Regions from separate parts of the Candidatus Protochlamydia naegleriophila genome, predicted to be linked through region 2. Evidence: riboswitches for the same ligand, from Rfam matches in the RefSeq annotation. Region 2 holds a riboswitch; the other holds the start of a gene.

Region 1 (15,947 bases), 1.3 Mb from region 2:
GTTAGCCCATTTTAAGAACAATGGCATTGCTTCAGAGCAATTTAAAATCGTTCCTCCCTCATAGCCCAGGCATGGATGATTGAGGTCGAAAACATTAATCGCAGCCTCATCGCCCTCTCACATCAATAGAAAAAGATTGAACTCTCATCTTTTTCTATTGAGACACATGTTTCCATCATAAAAGATTCTATTATTTTTCATTTAAGTTCATTTTGATTCTCTGTTGTTAAGAATAAATTTTTTAATTTGATAGATTCTAAATGAAATAGTGAAAAAAAAACTTTAGCAAAAATATAAAAAAAAGACTTAAAACTAGATGACTCAATGAGAAGAGTTCTTTAAACAATACTAAGTATTGACGACTATGAAAGAGTCTGGATAATATGGAATAATCTTGATAAAATGCTTCTTAAAATTAAATTTGATAGGTATTAAAATGGTTATTGCTGTTGATTTTGGTCGGGTTGCTGCCGAGCCAAATCCCTTGGTTAGGAATTGGAGTTCGATTCTTCAAGTACTGGGGGCCTCTTTACTTATAGCGTTATGTGCTCAAATAAAAGTAACATTACCGTTTACGCCTGTTCCTATAACGATGCAAACGTTGGCCATCTTGCTAGTTGGGGCTACCTTAGGCAGTCGTAAAGGAGCATTGGCGGTCTTAGCATATTTTTCTGAAATTTTAATGGGCTTACCTGTTTTATCCAATGCAGCTATTGATCCGCTCGTATTTTTAGGACCCAAAGCGGGCTATGTTCTTGGCTTTTTAGTACAAGCTTATTGCATGGGCTGGATGGTTGAGAGAATGAAAGTATTTAGTGTTTCGCGCGTTTTCTTGGCGGGTCTTGTCGCTTGTACATTAGAAATGAGTTTAGGTGTGTTAGGATTGGCTCCTTATGTAGGTTGGAATAATGTCTTGTGGATGGGCGTTTATCCTTTCTTAGTTGGAGAAATCGTAAAAGTATGCGTCATGTGTTACATTCTCAAGCGTTCTTCTTTTGCATCTATTGAGCAACACGGCTAAACCATTTTAAGCCTTTGCAAAATCGCGAAGATTGGCCAAGAGCTTTGTGTATAGGGCTTTTTGAGTGTTGATGAATCTCAAAAAGCCTTTAGAATTTTGCAATCTTGACTCAAAGCCTAAAAATTGTTAAAATATTTGAGTCTACATTCCTTAAGTTCTATCCCTAAATGGAAAGGGAGATGGCTTAGAACGTTTAAAAAGAAGGATTTATTATGTTAGTCGATGCGATTTTCACCGCTCTTAGGACGCAGCCTAAACAAAACTGTTTCTTTTCTGTTCTTTCTATCCATCATCATTCTCTCCATTCTTTCCATTCTTGCTAAGCGCATTTTTTTAAGTTTTTTTCACAGTTTACCGATTTGTCCTCACTATCTAGTTCTCTCTTTATTTGAGTAAGGCTGCTTTTAACTATTTCAGGATGTAGCCCTTTAGATAGGAACGAAGGATTTTTATTGTTCAAATACTTATTAGGGATAAAAAATGAATATTTCGATCTTTATTACTCTCGTTGTTGTCATTCAATTGATGTGCTTTTTTGCAGGCAAAAGAGCCACCAAAAATCTAAACACGCAAAGCGATTATTTTTTAGCTGGCAAAGAGGTACGCTTTTTCCCCTTGCTAATGACTTTTGTTGCGACACAAATTGGAGGGGGTCTTATACTAGGATCGGCCGAGGAGGCCTATCGTTATGGTTGGAGCGTCATGCTTTATCCTATGGGAGCCTGCTTGGGATTCGTCCTCTTGGCTACCGGCATTGGAAAAAAAATGGCTCAATTTCAAGTCTCGACGGTGGCTCAATTATTCGAAGTCGTCTATCAATCACGCCTCCTCAAGCAATTAGCTTCTTTGCTATCGATTGTGTCGCTCTTCATGATTCTGGTGGCTCAAGTCATTGCCTCTAAGAAGTTTATGGTTAGTTTAGGCGTCGATCAACCTATCCTCTTCATGGCTTTTTGGGCCTTGATCATTGTCTACACAGTGATGGGCGGATTAAAGGCCGTTGTTTCGATAGACATTATACAAGCCCTTTTCTTTATTGCCGTTTTTGCCGGAGGTTTTTTCTATGTCCTCTACTTTCAAGATTCTGCATGGACTCTTGCTTGGCAAGGGGGGCTCGGGGGGGGGGCTTTCGACTATAATGTTTCGAAGTTGAGTGGTTGGCTTCTCATGCCATTGCTTTTCATGGTTATCGAACAAGACATGGCTCAGCGCTGCTTTGCGGCGCAATCGCCCCGTGTTGTGACACAAGCTGCAGCTTGTGCAGCCGTTTGCACTTTGACCGTTTGCATCATTCCGATCTTTTTTGGGATCTTAGGCAAGCAAATGGATCTTGCTGTGCCAGAGGGATCGAGCGTTTTCATGGAAGCCGTTAAAGCGGTGACTAATCCAACGTTTGCCGCCTTTCTGGGCTGTGCGGTCTTGATGGCGATTATTTCAACAGCCATTTCTTTGCTGAATGCTGTGAGTTCCAATCTCAGCCAGGACTTTGACTTTACAACCCTTGTCAAGTTGGATAGTGTGGCTATTTCCCGCTGGCTGACAGCCGGTGTTGGCTCGGCGGCTTTCATTGGGTCATTTCTTTTTTTGGACAAATTGTCGATCTCTTGATTCAAAGTTACGAATTATCTGTCTGTTGCTTGTTTGTCCCAGTCTTAGCAGCCTTGTTGAGAAAGCGCGGCTCGACTGTATCGGCCTTTTTAGCCATGCTATGTGGAGGAATAGGCTTTTGTTTTTTCCGCGCCTTGTCAATCGATTTTCCAAAAGAAATTTTGAGCATCTCTTTTTCTCTATGTGGATATGGAGCTGGAGTCATTTGGATGAAATGGAAGGGGGGAATGGAAGAAGAGGCTCAAGTCTTGAATAACACGACTTCTTAAGCCTATCTCAGAATGGAGACACTTCGGTTGTCTCCATTCTGATGTTTGGACTATTACAAAGCTGTTATTATGCGAGATCCGCAGTTATGAGAGGTTAAAATCTTTTGTGGCTAAACATTCATGTTGGGCATGAGTGAATCGCAATACCGCTTGCCGGCCGCAATTCCCTTTGGAGCGATTTGATTCAAATCCTCCAAGTCTTTATGGGACAAGTGGATTGATAGAGCCTTAAGATTTTCTTCTAAATAACGCACCTGCTTAGTTCCAGGAATTGGGATGATCTCGTCTTTTTGAGCCAATACCCATGCTAAAGCTAGTTGAGAGGGGGTGCAATCCTTTTTTGCAGCCATGGCTTCGATGGCGTGTACCAGGGCTAAATTTTGCTGAAAATTATTGCCTTGAAAACGGGGTGTTTGCCTCCTGTAATCGTCTTCTGCAAGTTCATTGACACTTTTGATTTTACCAGTTAAAAATCCTCTTCCTAAAGGGCTATAAGCAACAAATCCTACCCCGAGCTCGCGGCAAGTGTCAAAAACATCCTCTTCCGGATCGCGGCTCCAAAGAGAGTATTCTGTCTGCAAGGCAGTGATCGGATGGACTTGATGAGCCCGACGCAAAGTCGATGAAGAGGCTTCTGAAAGCCCTAAATAGCGCACTTTTCCTTCCTTGACGAGTTGAGACATTGCCTCTACGGTGTATTCTATAGGGGTATGAGGATCAACCCGATGCTGATAATAAAGATCGATTGCTTCAACTTTTAAGCGCCTCAAGCTGGCTTCGCAAGCCATTCGTACATATTCAGGCTTCCCAGAAACGGCATTTGCATTAGGGCCTTGGGAGCGAAGGATTCCAAATTTAGTAGCCACTATGATTTGATCGTGCTTGCGACGAATGGCTTGTCCGATGAGCTCTTCATTTTTACCCGAGCCGTACATATCTGCCGTATCTAAAAAGTTAAGGCCTAGATCGAGTGCACGGTGAATTGTGGCAATCGATTCTTCAGCGGCCGCAGGTCCGTAGAATTCTGACATTCCCATGCATCCCAAGCCGATGGCAGAGACGGTTAATAGGCTTGCTCCAAGGCGCCTTTGTTGTATTGTCATTGTTTCTCCTTTGCTCTATTAACCTGAGTATTTTGGTTTTCGATGATCATCATAAGAGGAGCTCAAAGACGGAACTATTTCAAATATTTTATATGTCTATTTAATTTTACAACGTGATAAAACTGAATTCAAGAACACAGCTTATTTGGAATCAAATAAAGGCTTATCTATGGTTTCTTCTCACCGCTTTCAAGTCGATGCAACTCCTCCCCAGAAACAAACGACGGGAGGGAGCCGCACAGACGTTACCCAACAAGAGTTAGCCGTTTTGAAGGGGATTTCGCTCTCGCTTTTACGCCTTCATCCAAAGGGTATTCGAGAGCCTCACTGGCATCCTAATGCCAATGAGCTTAGCTATTGTTTGGAAGGGCGTGCCTTGATGACTGTTTTTAGTCCAGGAGCTGTGCACGACACCTTCGTGATCGAGCCTGGAGCCCTGGCTTTTGTTCCCATGGGATCGATTCACCACATCGAAAATATTGGAGAAGAGCCTGTTAAATTGCTCATTTGCTTTGATCATGAAATGCCTGAAGACTTGAATCTCAGCTCTTCAGTGGCAGTTATGCCTTCAGAAATTTTGGGAGAAACATTTAGACAGAAGCCTGACTTTTTCTAAAAACCTACATGCGCAGCTTTCTCCAATTTTTATCGCAGAAAAGCCAAGAAGATTATTCGTTGATATGGCTTGGATGACAAATCGCTTGAAAATGAATCTGGAAGAGACTCATCCTCAAGTCCAAACAAAAGGAGGGACGGTGAAGATGAGCAATGACTTTTTGATGCCTGCCTTAGATAGGCTGGCAATGTATAGCCTAATGCTGGAGCCCAAAGGTGCAAGAGAGCCCCACTGGCATCCTAATGCGCATGAATTGAACTATCTCATCAGCGGACAAGCGCGCATTACTTTGCTTTCGCCAAACGGCGGGGTTGATACCTTTGACATGGTACCTGGAGACATGAGTTTTTTACCGCGAGGTTATTTGCATCACATTGCGAATACAGGCGATTCAAAGGCCCTTTTTGCCATCTTTTTTAACCACGCTGCGCCCTCAGATATTGGATTATCGGGGTGTTTGGGAGCCTACTCAAATGAAGTGCTAGCTTCACTATTTAACGTTCCGAGTTCCTACTTTGAGCATTTGCCTAAGTACCAACACGACCTATTTGTCGTAGGGGGCGGATAAATTGGTCATCTATACTCTTCCTCAACCCAATATCCTTAAAGGCAGCTCTTATGCTCTTCTGGCTTTTTTTCTCATGGCCATATTTGGAGTATTGACGAAAAGTGCAAGTGTTGAAGGGTCGATTTATTGGGTTAGTCTGCTGACGTATGCAACAGGCCTTGCCTTGATGTTCCCCATGGTTTATAAAGAGGGGGTGGAGGCCTTTAGAACCTCTCATATTGGCTATCATTTGGGCCGGGTGGGATTCGGATTGGCTGCAAGCCTTCTCTATACCCTTTCTTTAAGGGAAGTTCCGCTGGTTAATGCGACGCTCCTTTTCAATGCGGCTCCTCTTTTCATCCCCATTCTTTCTCTTTTTATGCTAAAGCAAAAAGTATCTATGTTTACCTGGTGGGCTGTTTTGGTTGGATTCATTGGCATTGTGATCATTATTAAACCAACTGCTTCGATTGTGGAGCATCCTGGCAATGTGATTGGTTTGGCATCAGGCATTTCACTGGCCATTGCTTACGTATTTATTAAAATGCTATCGCCAACCGATTCGATTGAACGCATTGTTTTTTATTTTTTCTTTTTTTCTACTTGCATCCAGCTTCTTTTTCTCCCTTCTTTTTCCGATCAACCACCCTCTTGGCATACCATTGGCTTTTCACTAGCTGCTGGAATTGCCTTTTATTATGCACAAATGAGCTTGGCAAAGGCCTACGAATATGCGACTGCACCTGAAGTTGGAACTTTTCAATATTCTTCGGTTGTTTTTGTCGGGATTCTCGATTGGATGATTTGGAAGCAAGTGCCTCCTATTTCAGATTTGCTTGGCGTCTTACTAGTCATCGTGGCTGGATTTCTAATCATGAAAAATTCTAATTTGTCTAAAAAAGTATCGCTGCCCATTTCCCCTTACGATTCAACCAATTCCAATCCATTTGAGAATTAGAAAAGGGTATGATAAAAGGGAATAGGTATAATTTAAAATAAATGAACAAAAATTTTAGATGGTCATCAGGAGGAATTATATGCGGTTCTTGCGATATTCGCTTTTCAGTTTAGGTGTAGGCTTTTTGTTGCCGTTTACTCTTTTGGCGGAGACAGAAACGCATAAGATTGATGATAAACAATGGGAAGAGCGGCGCGAAGAGTGGTGGCGCCAGCAAAAGATTGAGCAGGAGAAAAAAGATGCTGCGAAAAGGGAACAAGAGCGCATCGACGAGGCTCACCGCCAGGAGGCGCGTGTGCAAGAGGGGGTTGATGCAGCTCATCGCCAAGAGGGGAGAGTCCAAGAGCGAATCGATGCGGCCCATAGGCAAGAGCGGCGCATTGAAGAAGCTATTCAGATGAGAAGGCTACAGGATCGCCGCATTGACGATCGTCGCTACGAGCAACAGCAAGCAGAGCGGCGCAGGCAAGACTCGAGGCGTTAAGCAGAAAAGATAAAGCCCCGGCGTTTTTTACATCTCATTATTTTTTATACCCATAGTGCCTCTCACTATGGGTTTTAAAATCTGGCCTACAAACTCTTAAAGCATCTTTGTAAGACCGGATGTTGGCGCTATGAAAAACCTTTAGCCCTCTAACTCACTTCTATCTTTCCTAAGCTAAAGACATACGCCCTCGGTTATAGTTTCCTATCCGCTACAGCTTAAACATCCCTCTTCAGGAGTCAAAGAGCAGGCTGGAGAGGATGCTAAAGCGTCTGCCTTGTGTTCAACGGTAAATTTGATAGCATCGGCGGCGGCCTTAGTTCTTAAGTAGTACTGGCCTGTTTTGAGTCCTTTTTTCCAAGCATAAAAATGCATGGAGCTCAATTTGGCAAACGTTGGATTTTGAATAAACAAATTGAGAGAATGGGACTGGCAGATGAAGGCTCCGCGGTCGGCTGCCATGTCGATCAAGGTTTTTTGCTTAATTTCCCAAACAGTTTTGTAAAGTGCTTTGATGGATGCAGGAATGCTATCTATGGATTGAATGGACCCATTGGCAGCAATGATTTGATTTTTTAGCCGATCACTCCAAAGGCCTAAGCGTACCAAATCGCGTAGTAAATGTTTATTGACGACGATGAATTCGCCTGATAAGACGCGGCGCGTATAGAGGTTGGAGGTGTAAGGCTCAAAGCATTCATTATTACCCAAAATCTGTGAGGTGGAGGCCGTAGGCATGGGAGCCAGAAGCAAGGAATTGCGTACGCCATATTGGGCAATTTCCCGTTTCAAGAGTTCCCAATCCCAGCGATTGCTCGGCTTTATTCCCCACATGTCGTATTGCAATATTCCTTGGGAGATGGGAGATCCCTCATAACTTGAGTAGCGGCCTTCGCTTTTAGCTAAATCTTTGGAGGATGATAAAGCGGCGTAGTAGATCGTTTCAAAAATGGCTTGATTGAGCTCTTGGGCTTCTTTTGATTCAAAAGGCATCCGAAGTAAGATGAAAACGTCTGCCAATCCTTGTACACCTATTCCAAGCGGGCGATGGCGCAGGTTGGAGTTGCGCGCCCCTTCAACCGGATAATCATTGTAGTCAATAATCCGGTTGAGATTTTTAGTCACGACTCTTGTCACTTCATAAAGCTTTTGATGGTCAAATACACCCTCTTTAACAAAGCGAGGAAGCGCCAAAGAAGCGAGATTGCAAACGGCTATTTCGTCGGCAGAGGTGTATTCGACGATTTCGGCGCATAGATTGCTCGATTGAATGGTTCCCAAGTTTTGTTGATTCGACTTCCGATTGCAGGCATCTTTGTAAACAAGGTATGGGTTGCCTGTTTCGATTTGAGATTCTAATGTCTTAAACCATAGCTCCTGAGCCTTGATTGTTTTACGTGCCCGTCCTTCCTTTTCGTAGCGGATGTAGAGCGACTCAAATTCTTTTCCCCAGCAAAGATTTAAGCCTGGGGCTTCATTCGGGCAAAACAAGGACCAATCGCCTCCTTCTTCGACGCGCTTCATGAAGAGGTCAGGGATCCAAAGGGCCGTAAAGAGGTCACGTGCACGCACTTCTTCTTTGCCATGGTTTTTACGTAGGTCTAGAAAATCTAAAATGTCGGCATGCCATGGCTCTAAATAAATGGCAAAGGATCCTTTGCGCTTTCCACCGCCTTGATCGACATAACGAGCCGTATCGTTAAAGACCCGCAGCATAGGAAGGATGCCATTTGAGGTTCCGCCTGTTCCCCTGATGTATGAGCCTGTTGCCCGTACATCGTGAATACTAAGTCCAATCCCGCCGGCCGATTGGGATATTTTAGCACACTGTTTCAGCGTGTCAAAAATGCCTTCTATGCTGTCTTCTTTGATCTGTAACAGGAAGCAAGAAGACATTTGAGGCTTGGGCGTTCCTGCATTAAAGAGCGTTGGAGTCGCATGAATGAACCATCTTTCGCTCATCAAGTGGTAGGTTTCGATGGCTGATTCAATATCCTCTCTGTGAATCCCAATAGCAACTCTCATGAGCATGTGTTGGGGACGCTCGGCCACCTTGCCATGCATTTTTAGCAGGTAGGATTTTTCCAGGGTCTTAAATCCAAAGTAATCAAAGCCGAAATCACGGTCATAAATTAAAGTAGAGTCGAGGCATGCTGCATGCTGTTGGATGATCGCATGCACCTCTTCTGCAATCAAAGGAGCTGGCTTTTGGGTTTTGGGATCGGTGTAGTGGTAAAGCTCGTCGATTGTGCGCGAAAAAGACTTATGCGTATTTTTTTGAAGATTAGAAATGGCAATGCGGGAGGCCAGCAAGGCGTAATCCGGATGCGTGGCAGTCATCGTAGCAGCAACCTCGGCCGCCAAGTTGTCTAGCGCACTTGTTGTTACTCCATCGTAGATACCTTCGATGACCTTCATGGCTAGAACGATCGGACTGACGTGAATGGGGTCGAGTCCATAGCAAAGCTTTTGAATGCGCGCTGTAATTTTATCGAATTTGATGGGTTCTTTTCTTCCATCTCGTTTCATGACAAACATAGTTTTTTTGATCCTTAATAAAGTTTAAAATTCTTCAGACAAGGTAAAGACATGGGCCTCTTTATGGGCCATGACGCCAGACTTTTGATATTCAGAGACTCTTCTTTCAAAAAAGTTGGTTTTACCTTGCAAAGAGATCAATTCCATGAAATCGAATGGATTGGTGGCGTGGTAGATCTTCGCGCAGCCGAGGGCGACTAAGAGCCTGTCGGCCACAAATTCTATGTATTGACACATCATTTCGGCATTCATGCCAATGAGTTTGACCGGCAGGGCATCGACGACAAATTCTTTTTCGATTGCCACAGCATTGGCGATGATGGCTTGCACGACTTCATCTGGAAGGGGATAGGAAAGCTGTGAGTAGAGTAGGCAGGCAAAATCGCAGTGCAGTCCTTCATCGCGGGAGATGAGTTCATTGGCAAAGCTTAGACCTGGCATCAATCCTCGTTTTTTAAGCCAGAAAATAGAGCAGAAGCTGCCTGAAAAGAAGATTCCTTCCACTGCTGCAAAGGCAACGAGCCTTTCAGCAAAGCTGCCTTGGCTAATCCAACGAAGAGCCCAATGCCCTTTTTTAGAGACGCAGGGAACATTCTCCAAAGCATGAAAAAGGTAATTTTTCTCTTTGAGATCTTTGATGTAGGTGTCGATCAAGAGGGAATAGGCTTCCGAATGAATATTCTCAATCATGATCTGAAAACCGTAAAAGCAGCGCGCTTCTGGATATTGCACTTCATTCATGAAATTGACGGCTAAATTTTCGTTGACAATCCCATCGCTTGCTGCAAAAAAGGCTAATACATGCTTGATAAAGTGTTTCTCATCGTCGTTGAGTTTTCTTTCCCAATCTTGAATATCAATCGATAAGTCGATCTCTTCGGCCGTCCAAAAGCTGGCTTCAGCCTGTTTGTACATATTCCAGATCGCATGATGTTTAATGGGGAATAAAACGAATCGATCTTTGTTTTCTTGTAAAAGGGGTTCTAAATGAGTCATGGAGCTCCTGGCACTTAAGCATTCATTTTGATTCACATGACGTTAAAGACAAAAAATCCCGGCTCATTTTAATACTTCAAATGAGGGAACTTTTATTCATAAGTTCAGACCCATTGACAAGAAAATTTTGCCTTTTTGCGCCAAGGCAAGATGTTTCCTTACAAAGGGACCGGCTTGTAATTTTTATAGAAAGGGAAAAAGACGTTTGCACTGACTGTGGCAAACGAGGAATCATGCTAGGATTACTCTTTTTTCTCCCCATCCTGTCTTTAACGAGACAGTTTCATCCAAACGTTGGATGTGATGAGCATGAAAAAGCAGGTCTTCTGGCTTCGAGATCATCCTACAAGCTCAACCTTCCCGCCTTTAGCGACCATTAGATGGTCTAAAGCAGTGGTGGAACATTTACCCTTTAGGTAAATGTGAGCGTTCGTCACTCGTTACAGCGGCGTCACCGTAGGGGATTTACACCCCTTTCCCTATTCTCCTCGAGCCGTGGCTAGAGGCACTTTTTCACGGGTTCTTCTAGAATCAGAAAAACCTCATAATTGGATCCATTTTTAATGAGAATGGCCAAAGTTGTCAAGTTCAAATCTTTTCTAGGGTGTTTCCCCTTCGAAGTTATACCCCTAAGTATGAACTTATGCCTAAGGTGCTAAGGGTGAAGAAAAGAGGCTAGCCTTTCAGATTCTAAAATATCTCTCTTATCGGTATAATGAACAGGTTGGATTTAACATTCAGTTTTATTTGACATTTGTATATTAAGTAGTTGTGGTAGGATAGGCCGCCAGTTCCTTTGCAGCGTGTAGCCGATGAAGACAAGAAAAATTATTCACATTGACATGGATGCTTTTTATGCATCGGTGGAGATGCGCGATGATCCATCGCTTGCTTTGCGGCCGATTGCTGTTGGAGGGAGCCCAGACGGACGGGGAGTCATTTCCACTGCCAATTATTTAGCGCGTAAATTTGGCGTCCGCTCTGCCATACCATCTTGGAAGGCTAAACAGCTTTGCCCCGACCTCATCATTCTTCCAACCAATTTTGATAAATACAAACGCGAAAGCCGGGCCATTCATGAAATTTTTCATGCTTTTACCGACATCATCGAGCCGCTCTCTTTAGATGAGGCTTTTTTGGATGTGACCGAAGTAGAGGCATTAGGAGGCAGTGCGACTTTAATAGCACAAGACATTCGCAGGCGCATTTGGGAAGAGCGGCATTTGACCGCATCCGCAGGGGTGGCTCCTAATAAATTTTTGGCTAAGGTGGCAAGCGATTGGAACAAACCTAATGGAATCTTCGTCATTACGCCAAAGGAGATTGAGGGATTTGTGAAAGATCTGCCTGTGGACCAAATTTTTGGCATCGGTCATGTGACAGCCAAAAAATTACACGCTCTTAATCTCTATACTTGTGAAGACTTGCAGCAATTAGAGTTGACGACCCTGCATGATTATTTTGGCAGCCGGGCATGGACTCTTTACGAGCTTTGTCGTGGGATCGATAATCGCTCCGTTATGACCGACCGCCTTCGTAAATCATTGAGTGTAGAATCAACATTCATGCAGGACTTACAAACCCCTCAAGACTGTTTAGAACAAGTACCCGATCTCTATCAAAGATTGATGGTCCGCTATGAAAAAATCTCTGGCAACTACCACAGCAAGAAGCCATTTGTCAAAATCAAATTTGCTGACTTTATGACGACGACAGTTGAAAGCTCGCTTTATAAAGCGTTCGACATAAGCACTTACGAGGCTTTAATCAGGACGGGATGGGAACGTAAAAAAACGGCTGTTCGCCTGCTTGGAATCGGCATGAGTTTGAGCTCTGGCGAAGAGATTCAACTGACCCTCTTTTGACACGGGAATCGAATCACATTTTCCAATTACAGCGCCTTTCATTTTCTCATATTTCTCATAGATAATCATTTTCTTGTTCATTCCGCTGCAATCCTCACATGAGTGTATTCAATCAATAATAGGTTTATATGGTTAACTTTATTGTAAACATCGATCGTAAAATTGAAATGTGCTCACAAGAAGAGGTTAGAGCGAATTTAATGCACATAGGCAATATTTTTCACGGCAGACCGGTCAAGCCCCTGATTAATTTGAAAAACAGCTCGATTTGCATTCACTACATATTTACTAAAATGAATGGGCATTCTAAGCAGTGTTTTGAAGCTATTTTAGCTGATTTGACAGTCATTAGACTGACAGTTGGGTCTAGCAAACAGGTTTACACGCTCAGTCAAACTGCTCATTTTTTAAATCAGATTGGACAGCAGATTTTAAAGGTTCCTCTGGAAAATGGAGGGTTTTTTTGCGTTTACCTGAATGCTTGCAGGCGTTTTAATGCTCACGCTAAAGCGGAAAAGGTCTTAATGACTCCTCATCCGCTGAGCCGGCTAATCGCAGTGTCGGATTTGTTTAAGCATGTGATCAGCTTTTTAACCATTCCTGAGACGTGCCAGTTGAGTCGTTGTACAAAGGAGGTGCAGCGATTGGTATTAGAGAGTATCCATGAGCAAAAAAAATGTGAACAAGTAAGTGAATTGAAGAAGATTTTTAATTTAGTCAGCTTAGCTTGCGAAGAAATAGTTGTTAACATGAATGGGGCTTTTCATTTGCCTGCTTATCCATCTCGGCATTTTAAGACCAGAAAAGTGGAGAATTGCCTCCGGGTTTTTAGGGAGAGAAAGCCAGTAAATACTTTCCATATAGTTTCACAGATCAATCTAGCCAATGGATTTAGGTTTAAAAGTACACTAGGTGATTTAAAGAGCACTATGATGGGGGTAGATTACAACAAGTTATTAGAACTGGATATGTGTGCTTTAAACAGGATTAGAGAGGCATTAAAGGCTTTGGAGGGTATCGTAAAAAACGAGGGTTTGTTTGAGGGAATCGATGGAATTTCGGTTGCTCTTATTCGCCGTTTCATTGATTTATTGGACACGATTATGATCATAGCAAGCATTGCCGAATACAAATCCAAGATTCTAAAGTACTACTCAGGCCTACATAGAGATGAAACAGGCATGTGGAGAAGGATGCCGAACCTTAATTTTTCAAAGATCCAACAGGTCGTGCAAATGCGGATGAGAGAGGGTAGGAAAAATTTAGGCATTAGCTACGACACGATTAAAGTCTTTTCCTGTTCAGCTACCCATCCAAAAAGTTTAGATAACCTCATCAGGCGTGTGCGAAAGTGGCAATTACCTTAAAAGAGCTTCGTGGATTTATAGTGCAAGGAATCTGGGAAAAAGATGCCTTTGTTAATCAAAGTCTGTATCAGATTCAAGTGTTTCAAGAGATGCCAAAGAGTCTTCAGATTCAAAAGAATAGCAAGAATCTGTGTCAGCCTGCTGTTGATCCAGATGCATGCAACCGCGCATCATCTCTTCCAATTCACTGTCGACATCAATCGATTCCGTCTCCGTATCAATGAGAGGGATATGATTTAGTCCAACTTGAGAGGGGGTTGAATGAGGAGGAGAGCCTTCGCTGTTATTAGAATGGTCATTGCAGTGGGTTGAAGCCAGCAGTGATGCTTGCCAATCGGGGAGGTATAAATATCGTGGCGAAACGGTGCCAATCTCAACATATTCGCCATCATTTCCCCCCAAATAGATAGTCTTGTCTAAAATACGCTCATTCTTATCTTCCCTGGCAACAATCTCTTGGTAAATGCTATCGACGTTAGAGGCCGGGGCAAAGGTTTCTACTACTCCTCCAATAAAGCGCATTTGAGATAGGTAATTGAGGCTGCGCGAGACAAGGCTGCGCTGGCATTCTTGGTAAAGATACAAGGCAATTGTTTTAATCGATTGATCGGTACGATTGATAATGTTGACTTGGCGTCCATTCAGCAGCTTCAAAGCTTCTAGGGGATTTTGAACCGCTATTGCGGTTTGTTCTATGATTGTCATCCCTAGCTGAGGGGAGGAGATCTGAAAGGAGGGTATCATTCTAACTCTCTAAAAAATATAGTTATTAATATAGAAAAAAATTTTATTTTCAATGAGAGATAGGCTCGCGCGCAATTGCAAACGCGAATCTGCAAAACTGAGTTCAAAGACAAAAAACCTCTCGTCAGAGCCGGAGCCGAAGACAGTACATATTGAAGAAATCACTCATGAGGGACTTCTTTAAATGAGCGATGCTCATTTAAAATTGATTAGGGAAGAGTTGATTGATTTAGAAAAGGTCATCAATCATCTGTTTTTTAGCAATCAGACTGACTTTATTTCGGTCAATGAGACCAGCCATTTCATCGATCTATTAGAGAGGATGGCAAAGAGCGTGGGAGATTTAAAGATTCTTTCTTTGGAATTTAACTCTTTTCTGGACAATACTTTTTGTTGAGAGATTATACGCAGGTGATCGAATGAAAACAGAGTGGCGTCTTAGGCCAAGTATAAAAACTTCAACGGAAGGGGATAATCTGCCTCCCTATGCGGGGTCACGTGATCTTCAAAACCCTCCCTGCATCCATCACACATCAAGGACCCTTCTACCTGCTTGATCAGGTTAAGAGGTGTTGCTACGACGTCCAGAGCCGCATTCGCAATCCATCCAAAAGGAACAACGGCTTCCAGTGCGCCACGCGCCACTTGTGCGATGCCTGTCATGAGGGCTTCACTATACCAGTGCCCAATAATAGCGCCTTCGGTCACATTGCGCTGACCCACAGTTAGCGTCGCGGCAATTATACCCAAGCCCGTGGCCATGCGGACGCAGCCGGATACAGTTGAAATTGCTGGCATGTACCCTAGTACGTTCAAAATTCCATTGTGAATGCGCAAAGCCGTGATGACGACGTTTCTCAAAGCACGTGGCATGTAAACATTGTCATGATGCCGCATATTAAATGTCTGGCGGTTGACTGAGCAAATACCATAGGCATTTAGCATGATAAATCCTTAATTTTTATAATGTTTAACATCAAATCGACCGAGAGATTCATAAACGCAAAGGAGAAGCGAGGTCGCTCACGAAATAATTAAAGTGAAAAATATTTTTTTATTTCGCTTAAAAATTTAAACGAAAATTGTTAAGGAAATATAAGGCTATTGTAAGGATTGTGGGTAGTCCTAAGCCAGCATGGCATTTAGGACTACCGGGATTAGCGGCGAACTCTAATAAATTCGATCTTCCTATCCTAACCTTCTATGCAATTATCGATGACGAAGATTTCTTTCGCTTTTCCGGTTTTCAGGCTGTAAACCGATCCAACAATAATGATTTGGCCGTTTTGTACTGCATTTGAAATAATAGCCGATTTTTCCATCAATTGCCTTGCTGCATAAGCAATATTGGCTCTTGTAGACTCTTCGAGTGCATTTGGACCGTAAATATCAATGCCTGCATCAACAATGGCTTTTTCGATAGGAATAAGGACAGCATTCAAGACGCCATTTTCCGGATCTATCACACCGCCGTTTAGTCTTAAGCGATCGAGTGCGCCGCTAACAGCGCCGCAATTCTCATGACCCATCACTACGACTGTCGTGACGTTCCAAGTGTCAACTGCGAAGGCAATACTATCGACTACCTGATCGCCAGCCGTATTCCCAGCTACACGGGGACAAAAAATGCTACCCAGCCCTTGATTGAAAATAAGCTCGGGAGGCGTTCTTGAATCGGCACAGGAGAGGACGACAAAAGCAGGATTTTGACCATTTGCAGTTTTCTTTCTTTGTTTGATGTATTTTGGATTCTTAATAAATTTCCGATTCAATTTTTGTAGATAGTGCCAATCGTGCTTAGAACCGCATTCACATTCCGATGTCGCTTGAA
Region 2 (15,947 bases):
AACCTGTTTTGCTTCATCAAATACTTTGCTGATGAGGGCTTCATCTACTTGCACATGAAAGCTTTCTTTGACTTCATCTAACTTCTCTTGCAAATACGATTTATAAGCACCGATTCCATAAAAGTAGGTTAAGAGATAAAGCTTTTGCTCTTCACCAGTCACCCGCGCCACTCTTCTCTCTTGGGCCAGATTCGGCCTCGCGTTTGCCATTCGATGTGTCAATTTATAATAGCGGTTCTTAAAAACTAATTCTTGCTCAATTAGGAGCCTAATTTTCTGAATTTTTTGCTTATGAATCAGGTGTTCGCTTTCAAGCACTCTCACTCTCTCGCGCAGTGCTGCATATTCGCGCAAATCGGCAGAGGTTTCCTTTATATTGCGCGATAAGTGCGATTCAAAATTCTGGACAGCCTGCCGAGCTTGCTCAAGCTCTGGGCAAACAAAATGGGAATTATAAGTCCATTCACACCGCCCAATTGCATCTTTCATCAACTTGATTGCTTTTGCGGGACGGCCGATTTGGGGCAAATACTCTTCCGACTCAGTCAGTTCTAAAACCTTGTCAATGGCATCATCGGTAACGGGAATTTTAGCTGCGACGCGGTTGACCAATTCGCTAAGAATCAGCCTATTTTGTGTTTCATCTGCATCATCAACCACGATCGGCACCACTCGCCGTCTAAATGAACCATCGTCATCCAATTCTTTAATTTTTTCAAATTCCTTAAACGTTGTAGTGGCAATAAATGCAGGACTTGGCCGATCTTCCAAAAACCGCTTCTTAAAGGCCTGAAAAGCCCCGCCATTTTTCACCAATTGATCAATCTCATCTAGATGAAATAAGACTTGATGTTCGTATCCTGCCAATTGATCTTTAACTTGGTTGATTAATTCCGAATGGCCGAAGCTGACATTCGACATGAGCAACCCGCAGTCGACCTCATAGTTGGCTAATTTTTGCAGCGCCTGGGGGAGACGCCCCTCTTTCTTCAATTGAATTAATCGCTTGCCTGCGGCCGATTTCCCCGCGCCTGACCTCCCAAGTAAAAGCACATTGGATCCGGTTAACAAGGCAGAAATGATGCGATCCATTGTCGCACTCATGCCGACTGTTGGCTCAATGAAGCCTAGCTCCATTTGTTTATCGAGATTGGTACAGTTGACAATCTCATCAGGCAGCGGCTTTAACCATTTTTGATAGCAAGCAGCTAAAACGCCTCCACATACGATGATGCCAGCAGCAATGGCATATACTTTTGCCGTTACAACAAAAATGGGCTGAAGAACTTGAATGAGAAAAAAAGGAATCACGAAGAACTTGTATACAATTTCAAGAAGTAGATGCTTTTCCCATAAAGTCGTAAATTTTTTGTGAGAGTCTAAAAAATTGAAGGCACCTAAGAAGATGTTAATCAGATTGGGAATAAAATAGATCGCCATGGGTCGAAAGCGGTTCCATTCCGAATGTACCTGTTGCTTAAATGAAATTTCAGGACTAATCGGGAAAAGAGGTGCTCTTAAAGCTGCCCATTCAAAAATGTTTTCAAAAGGAGGAAATCCGTCTGCCTGCGCTTTGAAACGAGCCACTTGGCTTAAGCTTTCCAAATCAAGAATGTCTGCCAAAAAAGTCAATGCTTCTTGAGGATCTTTGGCAATCATCCCCGTAATTACCTCTGACAAGAATCGATCGAGCGCTTCATGATCGCCCTGATGCTGCCGAATGATCGATTGAATGTCAGCTTTCCAAACGGTCCACTGTTTAACATCCCATTCTTCTGATAAAAGGAGCCTTCCAAGCTCATCTAACTGCCGAATCGCATTTAAGGGCGATGCAGGTTCTACAGCCTGCTGATGAAAAAAAGGGATATAAGGTCTCATCGCATTCACTAACATTACTCACTCCTCAATCATGATTAAATTAATTTAAGAGGGAAATGTGCGTGGCTGACACCCAATAAAAGCTGCTAAACAACTCTCATAAAAGGAATAGATAAACGCTTTCCCCCATCCTGTCTTTTAGGAGACAGTCATCCTCATTCGCGTTAGCTTAAGTTTTGTCTATTATCATCCAAAACTTGCAGTAACGCGCAGATTGCGATAGGTATAGAAAAGCAGGTCTTCTGGCTCCGAAATCACTCTCTTGCTCAACCTTCCCGCCAACGAGATTTCTCTCTTAGAGGCAGTGGTTTAAATAAATCTATTGCAGATTTACCTTAAGCATTCGTCATTCGATACAGCGGCCTAACCGCACAGGATTTACACCTGTTTCCCTATTCTCCTCTAAAATCATCTTTAGAGGCACTTTTCTATAAAAATATTCATTGGCGCTAAAAGCTTATAATTCTTATTAAATAAAAAGTCAATCTGCTTTATTAAACTAAACTTTTAGTGATCGTGTTAAATTATACAAAAAAATATCAAAGATAAATTCTAGTGTTTTTTCCTTAAACTGATGCGTTTCAAGAAGGATCATTTCCATTTTGATATGCAAAAAAAATAGCCCTAACACATCGAAGCAATTTCAATGTGTTAGGGCTATATCAAATAACTATCAAAAAGATTCGCTCTTTTCTAGTTTCTCTTCAGCTTAGACTGCGCGGGCGCGTTCTTTAAATCCGCCTGCACTGCCACTACCTGAACGAGTCGAGTAGTTGCCAGCATTGGAGCGATTCTTTGGAAAGCCTGATTTCTTATAACCGCCTTTATCAAAGTCTTTTTTAAACCCACCAGGCTTACCAGAAAACTTCTTTGGACCATTATTATTAGCTCTGCGACGCTCGTCATTAAAACGGTCGGAACGCTGTCCTTTTGTTTCTCTTTCTTGCCCTCTTGGCTCGACGCCGATGTTATCTGGGCCTTGAATCGTTTCTTGATCCAATACGAAAGAGATGAACTTAGAAGCCATAGTCGCATGATCCATCTCAACCATCAGTTCCAAGACTAAAGAAACATCCTGGTGAACAGCTTGACCTTGAATGCGATCAACCAGTTTCTGGCGTTTTAGCTTTTTCACATCTTCGAGATTTGGAATGAGTTCTCGCTTAATTGGAGCGCCAATGATTTTTTCATAACGTTGGAAATCGCGCCATTCACGCAAAGTCACAAACGTGCTCGCCATACCTTTGTTACCTGCTCTTCCTGTACGGCCGATACGGTGTACATAGCTCGCAGGATCGAATGGTAGGTGATAATTGAAAACGTGAGACACATCCGATACGCTCAATCCTCTTGCAGCAACGTCTGTTGCGACTAAGACGCGAATTTGTTCGGCGCGGAAATGACGAATCACCTCTTCACGCTGAGGCTGTTCCATGTCTCCATGCAAGCCACGCGCATGGTATCCACTAGCAACGAGCAAAGTTGAAAGACGATCGACATCTTTTTTCGTACGGCAGAAAATGATCGCCTTGCTTGGTTCTTCGCTATCTAGCAAGCGGAGAATCGCATCATCGCGCTCTTCTTCGCGAATCACATAGTAAACTTGCTTAATGTCTTTGTTAGTTGTCTCTTTTTGAGTCACACTGATAAACAATGGGCTCTTCAAGATTTGTTGTGCCAAACGTTGAATCTGTGGAGGCATCGTTGCTGAAAATAGCAATGTTTGTCTTTTTGCTGGCAAGAAAGTGAAAATCTTTTGAATGGCTTCTAAAAAGCCCATGTCTAGCATTTCATCGGCTTCGTCTAGAACAACAATCGCTGGTCTAAAGTCTGTTAAACTGTCAGATTCTAGAAGATCGAGCAAACGACCAGGAGTCGCTACGAGTACCTGAACTCCTCTCTGCAAGGCTTCAATCTGTGGTCTAAAAGATTTTCCACCGCAAATCGTAGCAGTGCGAATTCCCAAATGACGGCCTAGGCGGAAAAGCTCATCGCTTACTTGGCTTGCAAGCTCACGAGTCGGAGTCAAAACTAACAACTGTGTGCCTGGCTTTTCGCTGATCAAATGCAAAGCCGGAAGGCCAAAAGCTGCCGTTTTTCCAGTACCTGTATGGGCTTGCGCAACCATGTCATGTCCAGCTAATACTGCTGGAATAGCTTGCTTCTGAATCGGGCTCGGCGTTTTAAATCCGGCTTCATGCAGTGCTTGTACAATCGGCTCTTTTAAGCCAAATTGATCAAAATTAAATTCTTCAACAGGTGATTGATTTTCTGGGGTCATATAATTTTCTTTTCCTAAAGTATATCCCTATAGGGGATCTTATAGTTGATATTTGTGGTGCTGGTTGCATAAACGACAAGGTATCGAGAATATGTATCTTTGAATCTCAGATAAAAAAGAAAATAACATGACGCTTGGTCAGCTGTGCTTGGCAAAGCAAATTACCGGGGCTGATTAACGACCTTTTTCTCTATAAACCCATCGTTAATAAATGTGTCCTTGGCTAATCCAGCCATTGAATAAAGAAACGCACCTAATAACCTGGATTTCGCCCCAGGTCATACCAATCATTATTGGTAAAGTCTCTTTTCTCATCCCCTACTCATCTATTTAACTAGATCGAGTAGATGAAAAATGATCTTTTAAATCCCTATCCTTCATTCAACAGGCCTTTTTATAACCCTCTTGCAGTGAAGAGGTTTAAAAAGAACGAATCAAAGCCAAGCTTTAAGAGATGCCTCAACGATCGAATAGGCCAGATGCCTATTTGGAACCATTCTTAGGTTCTTAGTTGGATTGACTACAAAAGCTGCAGTCAAAAAATGACAGAATCTCTGGATCTAAAAAATTAAATACGGACAATTTATTGCTATATAATGTTAAGATTAGCAAAAGGGAGATTTAAAATAAACCATTAAATCATAATATAATATATTAATTCTTTTTGAAAAAGCGTGCCATAAAAAAACAAACCAACTCATTTTTAGAGTCATGTTTCTTATAGCACGCCTTAACTACCGTTAAATCAAAAGATTAACGAGAGTGAGGGAGAGGGAAGACTTCTTTTTTCTGCCAGCGATTGATCTCTTCTTCGTCTTCGATCTCGCTATCGTCATAAGGAATCGCGTAGATATCAGAACCATCCGCCTGATCACGATTCATGATGTTAAAGCGCGCGTCGGTTTTAGCAGCCTGACTTTGATCAAATTGTCTATTTGGATTAGCTGGATTGTTGGCCTGATTGGCAGCCGGTTGATTAGGCGCTGCTTCAATCGATAGAGTGAGTAAACAAAAGGCTGTTAGAATTCCAGATAGTTGTTTTTTATTGCGCATATGCTTCTCCTATAAAGCAATTTTTTGCGAATGATGTATAACAAAACTTTTGATTCCGGTCAAATCCCATCATTCGTTTGACCCATCCTGATACAAATCTATTTAAAAGAGAAATGTTTTATAGACAATTATTGAAAGTGCGCCCAGTTCTTATCTGCAGCAGTCTCCTTCTTTCCCTGCAAAAAAACAGTCGAGTCCCCTCTCAAGAGACTTTTTTTTGTTCAATATGTGCGTTGATCAAATTCCACTCAGGATACTTCTTCAATAGGTTCAATACATCTTGCAGGCGAAAAGTGGGGTTGTCCGGATAAAGGTGCTCTAAGATCAAACGGATCAGAGTAAAATCCTCTTGCGTATCAACGGTCCAGCGATACTGGCTCAAAGAAGGATGGTGAGCCATATTTTTTAGTTTAAAAAGCTCTGGATGCCGATAAAGGTAGACTGTAACGTGTTCCCGCTCTTCCGGCTTAATAGCTAGCTGATAAGCTTTTTTAAGAGCTTCAAAAGAAAAAATCTCAACGTCCAGCCCTCTTGGATAAGTCCTCTTCAAGCTATTTGAGATGTAATCAATGGCCGGACTCTCTCTTTTAAAAGCATCTATGACGGCATCGACGATCTCCGGATCAATAAGCGGGCAATCGGCTGTAACCCGCACAATAGCATCCGGCCGCCTTTGCAAGGCTGCTTGATAATACCTTTCAAGAACATCATTTTCAGATCCCCGAAAGCAGGCAACCCCTTCTTTTTGGCAAAAATCCTCTACAATATCATCAGAGGCTTCTGTAGTGGTCAAAACAACAATCTCGTCAGCATTTTTCACCTCTCGCAAGCGCTCGACTATGTACTTCAAAAGAGGTTTACCAAAAACGGGTTGCAAAATTTTACCAGGCAGCCTGGTCGATCCCATGCGGGCTTGCACAAAGATTTCTACGCGCATCACATCTCCAATCGCTTCAATAGCTTATCATCTAATTCGTTTAAACTATGAATTTGCACCTCAGCCTCATGCGCCTCGTCTATAAAAACATTGCTGTAAGGACCTGTTAAGACTCGAATCGTTTGGAATCCTAAAGGTTTTATTCCAACAAAATCTTTGTTGGGATTATCGGCAATGTAAACAACCCTGGATGGGGAAACCTTCTCAAGCCGGCAAATTTTTTCGAAACAATAAGGCGAGGGTTTGCTGCGGTGAAGCCCATGAGCATAAGTAAAAAAGCAGCGCTTCACAAAAGGGGCCAATTTCAAGGCCAAAAACTTGCTTTTTTGCACCAGCTTATTTCCATCCGTAACAATGTAAAGAGGATGCTGCTGCAGCCTTTTTAAACAGGCCTCGGCCGTAGGATAAAGATGAATAGTAGGGCTGTGGGACCGATAAACGCTTAAAGCCCTTTTGACAAGCTCCTGTCGATATTTCCCAACTTTTTGCAAAAATCGATCAAATACCTTCTCCCGCTTAATCTCCAGTTCTTTTTTCAATCCCTCGTAAATCAGCTCTGAGTGGATTCCAATTAAGGGGCTTAGATCTATTGAAACAGCCTTAAATCCGCTGAAGACAAAGGTTAGCTCTTCATAAAGTGTATCGTCTAAGTCAAATACGATGACCATGGAATCATCCTATCTGTCACATAGCGAATTTGGCGTATCTCTCCATTTCTGCGTCTGAAAGGATAAGACTGTAGGCTCAGCCCCAGGCATTCGATAAAAAACCAAAAAAAGCTGTCCAGTCCAGCTGCCAGGCTTGCTGTGGAAGCTCCGCCAAAGCGAGGATTGCATTCGATAACGTGGAACAATCCCTGATCGTCTTCAATAATTTGAAAAATGACATGTCCATACACATTCAAACGATCGGCCATGTCTTGACAAAGATGTTCTAAGGCCGGGTAAGATACCGTCGTTGTGACTTGAGACTCTCCGCCTACAACATAGTCCCGCAGACGCGCTACACATCCTTTGACACGTCCTTCCTTAGAGCGATAGACATCTACGCTCCACTCTTTTCCTTCAATAAAAGACTGAAAAATAGCCTCTTTCAATGACTGTCCCCATTGGATAGCCTCTTCTTTAGCAAGCTTAAAACCAATCTTTTGGGAGCCAGCCCCTCTTCGCTCTTTAACAACGAATAAAGAGGCTCTAATATTGTCTGGAGACAGGGCTGTTGGAATCACCGGAAAATGGTGTTTAGTTAAAAAATCGGCAAATTGCTTTTTATCAAGACAGGTTGTCACCGCTTCAAGACTTGAGCACATGACGTGGATGCCTTGAGCTAGAAGCGCTGGTGCATGACGCGCATAAAAATCAAGATCTGCATCGCGCGTTGGAATAATGGCCTCGATGTGGTTCCTTTGGCAATAGTCGATCACCTCTTCAACCGTTAATTCCTTGAGTGGAGGGCAAAGCCAAAATTCGTCTACTCCGTATTGTCCAATACAGTCAGGATCGGAATCGCATCCATGAATAGTTTTAAACTGCCCAATCTTATCTGCAGCTTTGCGAACAGCTTCTATTAGCGGCATTTTTTTAGAAATGCTCGTGATAAGGACCGCAGAATGATCGAGCTCTTGCGCAGGCAATTGAAGTGCTCTTTTCTCGAATTCAATTAATTTGGGCAGAGCCTGTGCTAAAGAATGAGTAGGCCTCCAATTGATCCACTCTTCGAGTTTTCTAATATCTGCCTGGGAATGCTCAAATGGGATATTGCTTTCTACATACTCTGTCTGCAGCTTTGGAAAATGCGAATGCAAGAGATCAATAAACGACTGTACGGATTGAGAAACTCCCGATCCCACATTGACGACACCCGAGTGATTCGTCTTAGCCAATCGCAACAAGGCCTCAGCCACATCATCTGCAAAAACATAGTCAAATTGACCTTCAGGTCGGAAAACCATTAGCTTTTCTCCGCGCAGAGCGGCTCTTATCCATCTTGAAATGACATCTCGAGAATGGTAGCCGTATACCCTAAAGATGCGTGCTGAAGTAAAAGACACTCGTCCTTTAAGGAATTGGCTTAGAAAACGCAGCTCCAGTTCGTGGAATAGTTTTGCTCCTCCACAAGTATTTCGAGGATAGATTTGATCATTCTCGCTTAGTATGGATACATCGCTTTGCTGGGCCGGAAACTGGTATAGGCGCGGATCGTAAATGAGATAGCTCGAGGCAAACACCACTTTTTTAAGGGAGTTTCCTTGCTTCAAACAATTCATCAAATAGTGGCTAAGCTGAATGTTATGATGAAAATTCTCGGCAAAGAAGGGAAAACTTTCTTCAGAACGCTCAAATGTAGCAGCAAGGTGAAAGAAAATTTCAGGATCGAAAGCGAGTAGATTTTCGGGAGCAATTGTGTTGAGATCCCCCTGTCTATAGCGGACCTTTCCAAGCCACTCCCTAGGACAAGGTTTGAGATCGCCTACAAAAACATCAGCCCCTTCTTTCAATAAAAAGTTGACAAGTGCTGTTCCAATGACCCCTGCACCACCACTTACAAATATACGCTTATTGCGCATGCCCAACCTCTCCTTCTAATAATCCATGCATAATCGAATCGACCCACTCTTGCCTCTTATACACATGATCTCTCAAAACCCCTTCTCTCTTAAAGCCGCATGCCTCTAAAATCTGCATATGCTTCTTTCGAAAGGCAAAGGTTTCGGTAAAAAGGCGGTGCAATTTGATCTCTTTAAAGGCTATCTTGCTCAACAGACTAAGAAAATGGCTAAAATCGGCAGTATATTGCCCTTGATCTTCTGCTCTAGCCGGATCGACCAAAAAAGAGACCTCTGCGCGGCGAGCCTCCCAATCGATGTTAGTTAACCCTCCATATCCTATGAAAGCATGCTGAAAAAGAAAACTAAATAACACTTGCTTAGGCTCTTTCAAGTCAAATGCTGGCTCGACGACCTCTTCAAAGTAGAGCCTCTGTTGCTCTTGTGTAATTGGAGTCAGCTGCCTCAATACATCCGTCTGGGCATTGCGCCAAAGTCGGATACTTTCCGCATCATCTCTTCGGATGACAACAAGTTGATAGCCATCTTGATCTTTAAAATCACTCTTTTTCAAACACTGGTAAATCGGCGCGGTCTCCATCAAACCTCAAAATGATATGCTTGCATTAAAACTAGCAGCTTCACACTTTTCCAAAAATAAGTTCAACCAACAACGACCCATTTTTTTAAAGCGAGATTAAGTTTTAGAAAAAAACGAATGATGCCTATTTAACTAGCAAAAAGAAGCCCTGTATAGAAAAAACAAATAGAGGCGTAAATAGAAAATTAGAATCAGATTCACAAATATTTCTAGAACACGCATGAGCGGGAAGAATATTTAAAATGAAGCAAAACAGCAGGTCCGAAAATCGTGCTCGCCTACTGTTACCTTCTATTTAAGCAATTGATGGCGTGAATCAATCCATCAAACTTTTTTTAAGCTTACCCAGCTCCTGCTGCATGCCATTTATATAAGCGTCACTCGAGGGAGTTTTGAATATCAATTGCTGTTGATTGAGCTTTTCCGCAAACTTTGTCAGGAGCTTGACAAAATTCTTTCTTTCTTCCGTTCCTTTAGGCAACTTAGGAAGGAGAAGCTTGGCTTGTTTATGCAAAGAAGTTGCCCGTTCCATCATATATTTGACTTTTTCGCTAATCTCTTTGCGTGTATGAATATCACCTTCTTCAACGCTCAGTTTGGCGTAATAGGGAATTGCCTTGAGATCCTCCTGATGCTTTTGCAGCTCAGACAAAAAGAGCTTTCCTTCCTCATCACTAAAAAAATCGCCATTTTGATTGGTAAAAGCCTTGACCGCGCCAGCATAATTGAGACATTGGCCTTTCAACCCATCCAATTTGATTTTTAAAACCCACACAAGAGCTTTTTGTAATCTTTCAATCTCTTGCTCAATTTTAACAACGTCCGAATCCAATAAACGCTTTGCCCCCAGCCCTTCTTTTTCCTCTATGTCCTCTTCCTTTAAAACACGAGCCTCAATAACGTCAGACTCTAACCTTTTTTCCTCTGTTTTGCCATCCTTGAAACTGCCGACCTTTTTCTCAACAAAGTCCTGCTTTTCTTTCCCCTGAACTTCGATGATATTTTCTACAATCGCCCTCAATCCCTCTAAATATTCTTTTTGTTGTAAACGCGCCGATTTATCTGATTGATAAAAGAGATAGCGGAAAAATCCCCGTATTCCCCCTGTATCTGCCCGAATAGCAGAAATTTCTTTGCTTAAAACCTGATGCAATTGATTTAATTCATTCGCATTTAGCTTATCCTGATTGTTTGAAATAAAATGAGCAATCCTCAAGTAAACTAAATTTCCTACCTGAAAGCGATCAAGCCTAACGTGTTTAACCTCTTTAAATGCTAGAGTATCTCCATATCTATTAACTTTTAAAGGCTTATGTTGAGCAATGCACTCAGTAATCATTCCCAATTGCTCAGAAGGACCTTGAATTTGATTCATAATTCACCAACTAATAGTTATTACTATTAAACTCAATAATTAAATCTAAAAATAATTATAGCATTAATAAAATAATTTATTAACATCAAAACCACTAGTTACTATAAACAATCAAAATTAACCCAAATAAAGATTATTATAAATTTCTTGTAAATTTTAATTGCTATTGGCAGTTAGGCTGGATTGAATGAGAGGAAAAATGAATTCATTTAAGGATTAAGAAGAAAAAGGCAAAAGAGTGAAATTCTGCCTTTTTGATGAGTTACCCTTTCCACTTAGCGTGGATGATGACGGGGTCCTGAGTTGGAATAAGCTCGAAACCGGCGCGTTGGCAAATCTTTAGCATGCCACCATTTTCCGACAGAATATAGGCATCAATTTCTTCTATTTTTTCTTGTTTAGTGATGGCTATTAAATGCTGAAGCAATTGAGTTCCCAAGCCAAGGTGGTGATAAGCATCGATAATCGTGATTGTCAATTGAGCAAAATGGGTGCCGGGAATGCGAAAGAGGCGTCCAACTCCTATGATCTCCTTATGCCCATTTTTACTCACTTCTGCAACGATCGCCCATTCTCGATCGTAATCATTAAAGCAAATTCGCAGAAGCCTTTCATGGGCCACTCTTTCATCTAGACTGACAAATTCTAGATAGCGCTGTCTGACGCTATTTTCTGATAATTCGTGATGGAACCGGACGATGAGCGGTTCATCTTCTGGCCGGATAGGCCTAAGAATGACAGATGTTCCATCTTTTAGATTCATCTTACTCACGTAATTGAGCGGATAGGGGCGAATGGCTAATTTAGGTAAATCTTCATCCTTTATTTCCGCCTCGTGCAAAACGATTCTAGCATCGAGCGCTACAAGACCTTCATCTGACACCAAGAGCGGATTAATATCGCATTCTTTGATCCGCTTGTTTTCAACAATCAGCTGTGAAAATCGCACTAGGATCTCTTTTAAGAGTTCAATGTTGACAGCTTTCCTTCCGCGCACACCTAAAAGAGCTTCATAAATCTTTGTTTTCTGCATGAGCTGAAGGGCTAAGTTTTTATTGAGAGGTGGAAGCGCCAATGCCCTGTCTTTAAAGACCTCGACCAGTTGCCCCCCCATGCCAAATAATAAAACGGGACCAAACTGAGGATCGGTCGAACTTCCCAAAATCAATTCGTATCCCGTTTGCTTAATCATCTTCTGAACAGTCACACCCTCGAAGTGGTGTGCACTCATTTTTTCCGTTACTGATTTTAAAATTTCATCAAATGCACGAAGAACCTCTTCAGGAGATTTCAAGTTAAGTTTAACACCACCAACATCGGTCTTATGCGTAATTGTTTGTGAAAACAGTTTTAAAACGACTGGATATCCAACTTTATCAGCCAATTTAACAGCCTCAGAAGAATCTTGGGCCACAAATGTCTGTACTACCGGGATTCCATATAGGTCCAGAACTTGCTTCGATTCAAACTCAGTCAAGATAGCCCTTTTGTCGCTCAGTACCCCATTAATGATCGCCTGTACTGTTTCTAAAGATTGCTCTTCTCCTTTCCAGGCCATTGAATTAGCAGCTGGTGTTTCGTATAATGTTTTCAAGTTTTGACTATAGCGCCACATCGTCGCAAAAGCCCGTGCTGCATCATCTGGATAGTTAAACGTTGGAATATTGGCCTCTGACAAAATCGTCTTACCCGTTTCGACCGTTTCTCCCCCCATCCAGCTGGCAAGCAAAGGCTTATCGCTTAGATGAGCAAAGCGAGTGAGCGTTTGGGCCGTCCCGCTAGCATCTGTCATATCTTGAGGTGAAAGAATGACTAATAAACCATCTGTCTGTTTGTCGTGAGCTAAAACATCGATCGTTTGAGCATAGCGTTTAGCATCGGCATCGCCTAAAATGTCAATAGGATTACTGCGGCTCCAGGCAGAAGGTAGGAATGTATCGAGTTCTTGAATAGTCTTTAGTCCCACAGGGGCCAATTCTGCCTGATTTAAGACCGTAGCATCGGTTGCTAAAACAGCTGGTCCGCCCGCATTTGTAATAATTGATAAACGGGGCCCCTTAGGGAGTGGTTGGCGGGCCAATACAGAAGCCATACTAAAAAGTTCTGAAATACTATTGACTCGCAAGACTCCGATCCTCTCTAAAGCAGCATCAAACACTTCATCACTGCCTGCTAAAGAGCCTGTATGAGAGGCGGCAGCTTTAGCGGCGGCTTGGCTTCTACCAGCTTTAATCACGATAATCGGCTTTTCTAAGGCCACTTCTCGTGCAGCCGTCATAAATGAGCGCGCATCTCCAATTGTTTCCATATAAAGTAAAAGGCTGTGCGTATTGGGATCGCTTCCCAAATAGTCGATGAGCGTTCCCCAGTTGACATCGGCCATTGATCCAATCGATACAAATGCACTAAAACCCACCTTTTCTTGAAGGCTCCAGTCTAGTACTGCCGTGCACATAGCCCCTGACTGGCTAATAAAGGCCAGCTGTCCAGGCAGTGCCATTCCTTTAGCAAAAGTTGCATTCAATCCCAAAATTGGATTCATGACACCCAAGCAATTTGGGCCAATGATTGATAATGGCCCCTGGCTGGCATAAAAAAGAATTTCTTCTTCAAGTTTTTGACCTGCTGCTCCAAGTTCTTTAAAGCCGGCCGAAATGATAATTGCTGTTTTAGCCCCAGCTTCAACGCATTCTTTAACAATGCCTGGAACAGTTGGCGCAGGTGTTACGATAATGGCCAAATCAATCGTTTCCGGAACAGAAGAAATGGTCGGAAAAGCCTTTAGCCCAAAGACTTGATCCCGTTTAGGATTAACTGGATAAATATTGCCTTTAAAGTCGCCAGCCAACAGATTGACCATGATTGTACAACCAACGCTTCCAGGTGTATCTTTAGCTCCTATGACAGCCACAGCCTTAGGATGGAAAAGAGCATCTAATCGTTGGGGATAGCGATGAATAAAATTTTGCGACGGATCTGTTCGATTCACATACTTTTCCATATTTAGTTCTCCATTTAGAATGGCCATCTACCAGCTTCGAAGTATACCGATGCGACTTTCAACATAGGCTATTCCAAGTTAGAAGCGCCTCACTCAATCGTCAATTGCATTAAATCATCATCCTCATTAAAAAATATAGAAAGATTTATTTACATCAAGAGTGCTGAAGTATTTTTTATACCTACACTTATTCCTTAGAAACTTTCTCGTTTGTTCAAAAGCCATTTTACGGCTTAAAACATGTGCACAAGACACCTTCTTATCAAGGATTTTTATGACATTTCAAGGACAACCAGCCATCGATTTAACAGAGCTTGCCAAAACAGCTATGCGGGAACGAGATCTTTTAACAGAATTTTCCTCGGATGTTCAAAAAGCAGCTGATCAAGCACCTGAGGCTATTTCTTTCCCTCCTTCTACAAAAGATGCGAGGCAGTTACTTTGGTGTTCGATCGACAACGATGACTCAAGGGACTTAGACCAGCTCACGTATGCTGAAAGCCTTGATGAAGGGCGATTTCGAATTTTTATTGCCATTGCAGACGTCGATGAACGCGTTCCTAAAAATTCCTTGGTCGACCGCCATGCCCAATACAATACGGTGTCTGTCTATACTCCGACAAAAGTATTTTCAATGCTTCCAGAGCGATTTTCAACCGATCTTACTTCGTTAAATGAAGGCCAAGACCGATTAGCAATAGTTGTTGAAGTTGAGGTAAATGCTGATGGATCTTTGGGGGCACACACCCTTTACCAGGCGCTTGTCTACAATCATGCCAAACTTGCCTATAATAGCGTCGCAGCATGGCTTGATGGCACTGAGCCCATGCCTAACAAAATCGGAGAGGTCGCTGGCATGGAAGCGCAACTCCGCCTTCAAGATCAGATTACTACGCTCTTAAAGCAATACCGTCACTATCATGGAGCGCTTACTTTAGAGACTCTGGAGCCTCAAGCTGTTGTTCAAAATCATCGCATCGTCGACATCAAAATTGCTAAAAAAAATCGGGCCCGCGATTTAATCGAAGACTTTATGATTGCAGCTAATACTTCAACAGCTATTTTTTTAAAAAACCGCGAACTTCCTTCTTTTAGGCGCATTGTTAGGGTTCCCAAGAGATGGGACCGCATCGTAGAAATTGCAAAAGAACTGGGCGAAAAGCTTCCCGATGAACCAGACTCGAAAGCATTGGATCTGTTTTTGATCAAGCGTCGCTCGCTTGATCCCCTTCATTTCCCCGATCTTTCCCTGACAATCATAAAGCTTCTCGGTAACGGTGAATACATCGTTGAATATCCAAATGATATGCCAATTGGTCATTTTGGATTGGCTTTAAGAGACTATACCCATTCAACAGCTCCAAACAGGCGCTATCCGGATCTTATCACTCAGCGCATTCTCAAATCAGCGCTTGAAAACAAGTCCCTTCCCTATCCTTCGAAAGAACTAGAAAAGCTAGCTAAACACTGCACTATAAAAGAAGATGAAGCCGAAAAGGTTGAGCGTAAAATGAGAAAATCTGCCGCTATTCTTCTTCTTTACTCAAAATTCGGAGAGGTGTTTGATGCAATTGTAACAGGTGCAAGCGTAAAAGGAACCTGGGTGCGAATTCTTCACCCTCCTGTCGAAGGCAAACTTGTTAAAGGATACGAACATAAGGATGTCGGTGACCAAATTCGCGTCAAACTCACAAATCTGGATATAGAAAATGGCTTCATCGACTTTGTAAGAGTTCATTAAAGCACTCTTAAGCTCGCAAACAAGGCTTGCGCCCCTCAGAAACGAGCCTTTATAGCGGCTAGTTTCTTGGGATAGACGTCTAAAGGGATGTTAATTTTTTGATTGTGCAAGTAAGCATCAAATTTATGGGAAAATGAGATTTATGAGCTATTTTAATGCGCTATCATCAACTCCGCATGCTTTTAGCACAGAGCCTGACAGCTCCCTTTTAAAGAGCAATCAAAATGCAATGAATCAATCATCAAACCAAGAAGTTTCACAGAATCAGTCCTCAAACCTGGATGAGCTACAGGTCGAGGCTGCAAAGAAGGAGGAAAATGCATACGAGCCCCTCCCTCTCATTTCAGACCTTCTGCTGAAAATTTTTTCTCATTTGAAACCTGCTGAATTGGATCAAGTGGGACAGACATGCCAAGAACTCTACAGCCTTTGCCAAACGAATTGGCTTTGGAAAAAGCATGTCCAAATAGATTTCTCAGACTGCCTGTCCCTAATTCCCGAAAAAGAGGAACAAACAATTAATTGGCGCTCTCTT

What was found. Region 2 has a riboswitch for cobalamin ahead of PNK_RS05035 (ATP-dependent Clp protease ATP-binding subunit). Riboswitches for the same ligand answer to the same signal wherever they lie in the genome.
Region 1: another riboswitch for cobalamin. It lies ahead of PNK_RS10790 (ribonucleoside-diphosphate reductase small subunit); the one in region 2 lies ahead of PNK_RS05035 (ATP-dependent Clp protease ATP-binding subunit).

What each region holds. Positions count from the first base shown of each region.
Region 1 covers NZ_LN879502.1:2,529,361-2,545,307, reverse strand. Annotated here, with positions in the region: gene PNK_RS10830 (hypothetical protein) at 1-64, shown strand, start outside; gene PNK_RS10825 (biotin transporter BioY) at 437-1,021, shown strand; gene PNK_RS10820 (sodium:solute symporter family transporter) at 1,502-2,629, shown strand; gene PNK_RS13800 (hypothetical protein) at 2,626-2,898, shown strand; gene PNK_RS10815 (aldo/keto reductase) at 3,009-3,995, opposite strand; gene PNK_RS13795 (cupin domain-containing protein) at 4,171-4,617, shown strand; gene PNK_RS13790 (cupin domain-containing protein) at 4,691-5,185, shown strand; gene PNK_RS10805 (DMT family transporter) at 5,187-6,122, shown strand; gene PNK_RS10800 (hypothetical protein) at 6,202-6,606, shown strand; gene PNK_RS10795 (ribonucleoside-diphosphate reductase subunit alpha) at 6,811-9,144, opposite strand; gene PNK_RS10790 (ribonucleoside-diphosphate reductase small subunit) at 9,169-10,140, opposite strand; cobalamin riboswitch at 10,440-10,668, opposite strand; gene dinB (DNA polymerase IV) at 10,953-12,005, shown strand; gene PNK_RS10780 (hypothetical protein) at 12,134-13,372, shown strand; gene PNK_RS10775 (hypothetical protein) at 13,424-14,116, opposite strand; gene PNK_RS10770 (hypothetical protein) at 14,301-14,513, shown strand; gene PNK_RS10765 (hypothetical protein) at 14,555-15,061, opposite strand; gene PNK_RS10760 (carbonic anhydrase) at 15,310-15,947, opposite strand, start outside.
Region 2 covers NZ_LN879502.1:1,221,317-1,237,263, reverse strand. Annotated here, with positions in the region: gene PNK_RS05035 (ATP-dependent Clp protease ATP-binding subunit) at 1-1,893, opposite strand, end outside; cobalamin riboswitch at 2,094-2,321, opposite strand; gene PNK_RS05030 (DEAD/DEAH box helicase) at 2,588-4,159, opposite strand; gene PNK_RS05025 (hypothetical protein) at 4,913-5,212, opposite strand; gene PNK_RS05020 (cytidylyltransferase domain-containing protein) at 5,415-6,149, opposite strand; gene PNK_RS05015 (HAD family hydrolase) at 6,149-6,817, opposite strand; gene PNK_RS13010 (NAD-dependent epimerase/dehydratase family protein) at 6,796-8,715, opposite strand; gene PNK_RS05005 (GNAT family N-acetyltransferase) at 8,705-9,295, opposite strand; gene PNK_RS05000 (hypothetical protein) at 9,612-10,670, opposite strand; gene PNK_RS04995 (bifunctional acetate--CoA ligase family protein/GNAT family N-acetyltransferase) at 10,933-13,671, opposite strand; gene PNK_RS04990 (RNB domain-containing ribonuclease) at 13,946-15,412, shown strand; gene PNK_RS04985 (F-box protein) at 15,555-15,947, shown strand, end outside.